DNA from 3 places in the Nocardiopsis sp. iso_237 genome. Region 3 is predicted to be linked to each of the others. Evidence: riboswitches for the same ligand, from Rfam matches in the RefSeq annotation. Region 3 holds a riboswitch; each other region holds the start of a gene.
The links. A riboswitch is a leader RNA that binds a small molecule or an ion and turns the genes downstream of it on or off. The one in region 3 is predicted to bind thiamine pyrophosphate.

Region 1 (2,254 bases), 320 kb from region 3:
TCCACCCGCCCAGCGCGGATCCCAGTCCGTGAGGCGTGTCGCCGCGGGTCACCGTGGAGTGCGGGCTGCCCCCAGCACGGCTACGATGCGCACATGGGCCTGCTCACACCCCTGGCCGTACGGATCGGGGCCCTCGCGTGGACACCGCGACTCCTGCCCCAGATCACCTGGCTGGACCGGAACCTGTACCGCCTCAGCCGAGGGCGCCTCGGTCTGCTCGACCTCGCCGGGCTGCCCAACACCGTGCTCACCGTCAGGGGCCGTAAGAGCGGCCAACCGCGTCGCACACCCCTGCTGTGCGTCCCCGACGGCACGGACCACCTGGTGGCCGGATCGGCCTTCGGTGCCGACTCCACCCCCGCGTGGGCGCTCAACCTGAGGGCCGCGCGCACGGCCGAGATCGGCGGGGCGGGGCGGGGGGTGACCGTCCGGGCCGAGGAACTCACCGGGGCGCCCCGGGACCGGGCCTGGGCACGTCTGTGCGGGGTCTGGCCCAACTTCGCCCTCTACCAGCGGCGGACCGACCGGGTCATCCCCGTCTTCCGCCTCACCCCGGTCCCGGAGCGCTGAGCCTCAGCGCCGCCAGGTCTCCTGGCGCCAGGCCGCGTCCCAGAACATCCACTCGTAGGTGGTGGCCCTCCGGAACGCCTCACGCATCCGGGAGACCGTCGCCTCGCCCGCACCGGCGGCGAGCCGGTCCGCGATCGCCTTCACCTGCTCGGTGGACCGGGCGAACTCCTCGTCCCCGTAGGTGGCGATCCAGTCGCCGTAGGGGTGGTCACTGAGGTCCCCGGCCTTGGCCATGAGCCGTTCACCGACGTCGGTGTAGACCCAGAAGCACGGCAGGACCCCGGCCACGAGTTCGGGATAGCCCTGGGTGTGCGCCAGCGAAAGCACGTACGAGGTGTAGGCGGTACAGGTCGGGGACGGCTGGACGTCCTCCGCGACACTGCCCACGGTGCCCTCGTGCAGGGAGCTCTCCACCGCGATCGCGCCGTGCGCCGCCTTGGCGAAGAACGCGATCTCCTCGCTGGTGTCCGCCCTGGCGGCCGCCGTGGCCAGGGCACGCGCGTATCCGCGCAGGTACAGGGCGTCCTGGACCATGTAGTAGTCGAACCGTTCCCGGCTCAGGGTGCCGTCCCCGATCCCCTGGACGAACGGGAGGGCGTCGATGGCGTCCCGTGTCGACGCCGTCTCCTCCCACACGAGAGCACAGAAACCAGTCATGAGGCGATCCCTTCGCTAGCACGATCCAGAGCAGGTTCGACGGGTGTGATCTCAGCCCCGGTGTCCGGGGCACCCCGTGCCTGTGCCGGACCCTACCGTTCGGCCCCGTACCGGACCGCCCTCGGGGAGCCCGATACGGTCCGGAGTCCCAGGGTCGGGAGGGCCGACCGGAACCACACCCGCAAGGCCGGGCTTGTCCGTACTGGTCACGACCCGTCCCGCCGGTCTCGGGTGTATCGAGCGGTCGCGGGTTTGACGCGTGACCCCCAGGCACAGGACCTACACGTTCTGTGAACAACCTGGAAGGCCTTCGTATGCGCCCGCACCTGGCAGCCCTCGCCGCCATCCCACTCACCGCCGCTCTCCTGGCCCCCAGCCCCGCGTACGCCGCGCCCACGCCCCTGGCCGACGCGATCTCCGCCCTCACCGTCGCGGACGAGTCCCGTTCCGGCTACGACCGAAGCCTCTTCCCGCACTGGGTCGACGCCGACGGCAACGGATGCCACACCCGCGCGGAGGTCCTCATCGAGGAGGCCGAGACCGCGCCGGAGGTCGGGGACCGCTGCAGACTGACCGGGGGCGAGTGGCACTCCTATTACGACGGCCGCACCATCACCGAGGCCCGCTCCCTGGACATCGACCACATGGTCCCGCTGGCCGAGGCGTGGGACTCCGGGGCGTCTGAGTGGAGCACGAACCAGCGCCGGGACTTCGCCAACGACCTGGACGAGCCGGTGGCGCTCGTGGCCGTGAGCGCGGCCTCCAACCGGTCCAAGGCCGACCGGGACCCCGCCGAGTGGATGCCCCCGGCGGAGGAGGCGCACTGCCGGTACGTCACCGAGTGGACCACCGTGAAGACCCGCTGGAGCCTGTCGGTCGACGAGGCGGAGCTCGCCGCGCTGACGTCCGTCGCGGACACGTGCCCCGACGCGGTCGTGGAGACCACCCCGGCCCTCTAGCCCGGGGCTCGCACTGAACGGGATCGGCCGTGGTTCACGGCCGATCCCACCCGGACGCGACCTTCACC
Region 2 (2,254 bases), 2.7 Mb from region 3:
CATCGCACGGCCCGGGCGGCAAACATCCGCGCGGGCCGGAGTATCGAACCGGTGGAGGTCGTCCCCGCGACCCGCGCTGTACAGCACCCCTTTGACCCGCCGGTCGACCGTGCACACGGGACCGGCGGCCCCATCAGGACGGAGGACGGCGCCCTCTCCCGGGAGACTCCCGGGCCAGCGCCCGACAACATGGCCAAGTCAGTAGGCTCCTACATCTTCAACGCGGTGCGCGGCGGGGCCGTCGGCACCTCCGAGGCACTGCCCGGCATCAGCGGCGGCACGGTCGCACTGATGGTCGGCCTCTACGACAAGCTCATCGGTGGCGCGGGCCACGTGGTCAGCGGCATCAAGCGCTACGTCACGGACGTGCCCCGGGGCCGCGGCAAGGAGCGCGCCCAGGAGCAGTTCCGCCAGGTGGACTGGTCGGTGCTCGTCCCCGCCCTCATCGGCATGGCCCTCGCACTCGTCCTGGCCGCCGTCTTCCTCGCCCCGCTGGTGGAGGCGCACGCCCAGTACGCCTACGCGCTGTTCTTCGGCCTGGTCCTGGCCTGTCTCTGGATCCCCTACACCGGCGCGGGCAAGAAGTGGAAGGCCTGGCACTACGCGGTCGCCCTCGTCTTCGCCGCGCTCGCCTTCACGCTCACCGGCCTGCCCGGCGCCAACCTGCCCACGCACCCGGTGGTGGTCTTCTTCGCGGCGGCCGTCGCGATCTGCGCCCTGGTGCTGCCGGGCCTGTCGGGTTCGTTCATCCTGCTGACCCTGGGCCTGTACGAGCCGACCATGGCGGCCCTGCGCGCGGCGGACCTCCCCTACATCACCGTCTTCGTGCTCGGCATGATCACGGGTCTGGCCCTGTTCGTGAAGGTGCTCCAGTTCCTGCTGGAGAACCACCACCACATCACCCTCGTGGTGCTGACCGGTCTGATGGCGGGTTCGCTGCGCGCCCTGTGGCCGTGGCAGGACGAGAACCGCGACCTGCTGCCGATGACCGACGTCCCCGTGACGCTCGCCTTCGCCGTCGGCGGCTTCGTGGTGGTCGTCGGCATGATCATCTGGGAGCAGCGCAGGCACGCCCAGCAGGAGCGGGTGGAGACCCGCCACAACGTCACCGTCTGACCGCGCGGAGGGGGACGGTCCGCCCCGGCGGGCCGTCCACTACAGTCGGAACCACCACAAACCAACACTGATGCCGGGGCCGCGAGGCCCCGGCGGCGCGGGGTGCCGGAGAGACTCCTCCCGGCTGAGAGCACACCCGTCGAACCTGCCCTAGTTCGTACTAGCGAAGGAACGCCAATGAGCGCGTACAACGTCGTGTCCATCGCCGGAAGCGACCCCAGCGGGGGCGCCGGCGTCCAGGCCGACCTGAAGTCGTTCTCCGCCCACGGAGTCTTCGGGATGACCGTGGTGACGGCGTTGACCGCCCAGTCCACACGCGGGGTCACCGGGGTCCACGGTGTCCCCGCGTCCTTCGTCACCGACCAGATGGACACCCTGTTCACCGACGCGACCGTGCACGCGGTCAAGGTGGGGATGCTGTCCACGTCCGAGGTCACCGAGGCCGTCGCGTCCGCCGTGGACCGCTACGGGCTACCGAACGTGGTCGTGGACCCGGTGATGGTGGCCAAGAGCGGGGACCGCCTCCTGGAGCGGTCCGCGATCGAGGCGCTGCGCACCGTCCTGCTGCCGCGCGCCGACCTGCTCACCCCCAACCTTCCCGAGGCCGCCGACCTGCTCGGTGAGAGCGAGGCCACCAGCCTCAAGGAGATGCGGGGGCAGGCCGAACGCCTCCTCGAACTCGGTCCGCGCCGCGTCCTGCTCAAGGGCGGGCACCTGCCGGGTGAGGAGAGTGTCGACCTGCTGGTCGACGGGGTCGCGGAGCCGGTCGAGTTCCGCGCCGGGCGGGTGGCCACCCGCAACACCCACGGCACCGGCTGCACGCTCTCCTCCTCGATCGCCGCGCTGCTCCCCCAGCGAGCGGACACGGTGGCCGCCGTGGCCGACGCCAAGGCCTACCTCACCGAGGCCCTGCGCCGCGCCGACGAGATCGACGCGGGCGGCGGCCAGGGACCGGTGCACCACTTCCACGCCTGGTGGTGACCGGACGACGCCAGACAGAAGGGGGGACCGGCCACGGCGGCCGGTCCCCCCTCTCGTCGGCCGGGGGAGGTCCCCCGGCCGAGCGGGCACTACTTGCTGACGTCCTCCATGATCACGTCCGGGTTCCGCCAGTCCTTGTGGCTGAAGAACTTGCGCG
Region 3 (2,254 bases):
CGGCGGCCTCGGGGTCGTTGTTGGAGCGGCCGACCAGCGGGTCGGCGCCGATGATGTCGCGGGCCAGGGGCACCGGCAGGTCGCGCTGGCCGAGGTGCAGGACGTCGGCGCGCACCGCGCGGGCGATGTCGGCGCGGTCGTTGACGGCGAGCAGGGCGCCGTGGCGTTCGCACGCCTCGCGCAGGACCTCCAGGGCGGCCAGTTCCTGGCGGGCCTCCAGGCCCTTGTCCCGGAGCTGGATGATGTCCACGCCCCCGGCCAGGGCGGCGTCCGCGAACTCCGCGAGATCACCGCTCTCGGTCCGGGCGTCGGTGCACAGGTACAGAAGGGATGCGTCCAGGCGCTCGCGCAGGCTGGTTCCGTGGCTCGTCCTCACGCGCCCCACCCTAACCAACGGCCCGGGGGACGTCACCGGGGCGGTGCGTCCCCGGGCCGTGGGCGGCTCAGAAGGCCATGCCCTGGGCCCGGCGGCGGACCTCGGTGCCCCGGTTCTCGCGCATGGCCTGGATCGGCGTGCCCGGCAGGGTGTCGTCCGGCGTGAACAGCCAGCGCAGGGCCTCCTCGGTGGAGAAACCGGCGTCGGTGAGCAGCACGATGGTGCCCGGCAGGCCCTTGACCAGGTCCGGGCCGTCCAGGAAGGCGGCGGGAATGGAGAGTTCGCCACCGCGCACCACGCCCATGAGGCGGTTCTCGCGGATGAGGGTCTTGATGCGGTTGGGGCTCACGCCCAGCGGCGCGGCCGCCTCACGCAGGGTCAGCCATTCGCCGACGAGTTCGTCGAGTTCACGATCGCTTTGTGTCACCCGTCCAATCTGCCACACCCGGCCGGGCCCCGGTGACCATCGCGCCGCTCCCGGGCCCCCTGCCTGGGAGATCCCCGCCACGACCGCCCTGGACGGGTTGTCCCAGGGCGTGTTTCTGTGGATGCTTTCGCCGGTGGCGGCGGAGCCGCCACCGATGCGAGCGGCCGTCGCCCCTACTGTGCACTGCTACGCAAGCTCCGCAGCCTCGCACAGCGGGGGCCCGGCAATCTCTCGCAAGCCGTGGAGCGAGAGGCAGCCCGGTGGTAACGCGAGGACACAGCGCCGAAGGCGTCCGTTGAGGGTGGTGGCGGGCGACGGGCGGGAGGAATGATCCAGAAAACACGGCCTAGGATGGGAGTGAAGAGAGACGTCCCGCGGGAGCCGGGTGGACCCGGCTGAGAGGGAGGCTCACCGCCTCCGACCGCACGAACCTGATCCGGGTCATTCCGGCGAAGGGAGTGGAACACGGCGCCGTGCGCACCGACGAGGTTCCCCCACAGAAGACGATTCATCCCACCAATGCGGTGGTCGTGGTCGGCGGCGGCGTCGTCGGCCGGGTCACCGCCTGGCGCGCCGCCCAGCGCGGCCTGGCCGTGACCCTGGTCGAACCCGACCCCGTCACCGCGCCCTCCGAGGCCCGCGCCTCCTCGACCGTCGCGGCGGGCATGCTCACCCCCGCCACCGAGGCGGTCTTCGGCGAGGAGGAGCTCATGGAGCTCGGGGTGCGCTCGGCGCGCCTCTACGACGACTTCGTCACCGAACTCCAGGAGGCCAGCGGCGTCGACGTCGGCCACCGCCGCACCGGGACGCTGCTGGTCGCCTTCGACCGCGACGACCTCGCGGTCCTCACCGACCTGCACGCGCTCCAGCAGCGCCTGGGCATCCCCACCGAGCGGCTCACCAGCCGCGAGTGCCGACGCCTGGAACCCACGCTCGCGCCCGGCGTGCGCGGCGGGGTGCTGGCCCCCGAGGACCACTCCGTGAACCCGCGCGCGCTGCTCCTGGCCCTGGCCCGTGCCGGGGAACGCGCGGGCGTGCGCGAGGTCCCCGGGTACGCGGAGGAGATCGCCTCCCCCGGCACCCACGGGGCGCGCCTGGGCGTCCGCCTGGCCGACGGGACCGAACTGCCCGCCGAGCAGGTGGTGCTCGCCGCCGGGTGCTGGGGTGACCGGGTGCGGGTGCCCGAACCGGTGGTGCCGCCGCTGCGCCCGGTCAAGGGGCAGCTGCTGCGCGCCCGGGTGCCCGCCGGAGAACCCCCGCTCGTCAACCGCACCGTGCGCGGACTGGTGCGCGGCTTCCCCGTCTACCTGGTGCCCCGGGCCGACGGCGAGGTGATCGTCGGCGCCACCCAGGAGGAACTGGGCCACGACACCTCCCTGACGGTGGGCGGGCTCTGGCAGGTCCTGCGGGACGCGCGCGAGCTCGTCCCGGGGGTGAGCGAACTGGAGGTC

Region 1: linked by a shared signal. The riboswitch ahead of tenA (thiaminase II) and the one ahead of thiO (glycine oxidase ThiO) in region 3 are both predicted to bind thiamine pyrophosphate.
Region 2: linked by a shared signal. The riboswitch ahead of thiD (bifunctional hydroxymethylpyrimidine kinase/phosphomethylpyrimidine kinase) and the one ahead of thiO (glycine oxidase ThiO) in region 3 are both predicted to bind thiamine pyrophosphate.

What each region holds. Positions count from the first base shown of each region.
Region 1 is NZ_CM149669.1:1,806,974-1,809,227, forward strand. It holds gene AC0VYM_RS08155 (nitroreductase/quinone reductase family protein) at 94-570, shown strand; gene tenA (thiaminase II) at 574-1,227, opposite strand; TPP riboswitch at 1,217-1,314, opposite strand; gene AC0VYM_RS08165 (HNH endonuclease family protein) at 1,542-2,186, shown strand.
Region 2 is NZ_CM149669.1:4,810,502-4,812,755, forward strand. It holds gene AC0VYM_RS21825 (DUF368 domain-containing protein) at 190-1,116, shown strand; TPP riboswitch at 1,205-1,305, shown strand; gene thiD (bifunctional hydroxymethylpyrimidine kinase/phosphomethylpyrimidine kinase) at 1,294-2,097, shown strand; gene AC0VYM_RS21835 (alanine/glycine:cation symporter family protein) at 2,187-2,254, opposite strand, start outside.
Region 3 is NZ_CM149669.1:2,126,985-2,129,238, reverse strand. It holds gene thiE (thiamine phosphate synthase) at 1-376, opposite strand, end outside; gene AC0VYM_RS09610 (Rv2175c family DNA-binding protein) at 444-803, opposite strand; TPP riboswitch at 1,168-1,278, shown strand; gene thiO (glycine oxidase ThiO) at 1,277-2,254, shown strand, end outside.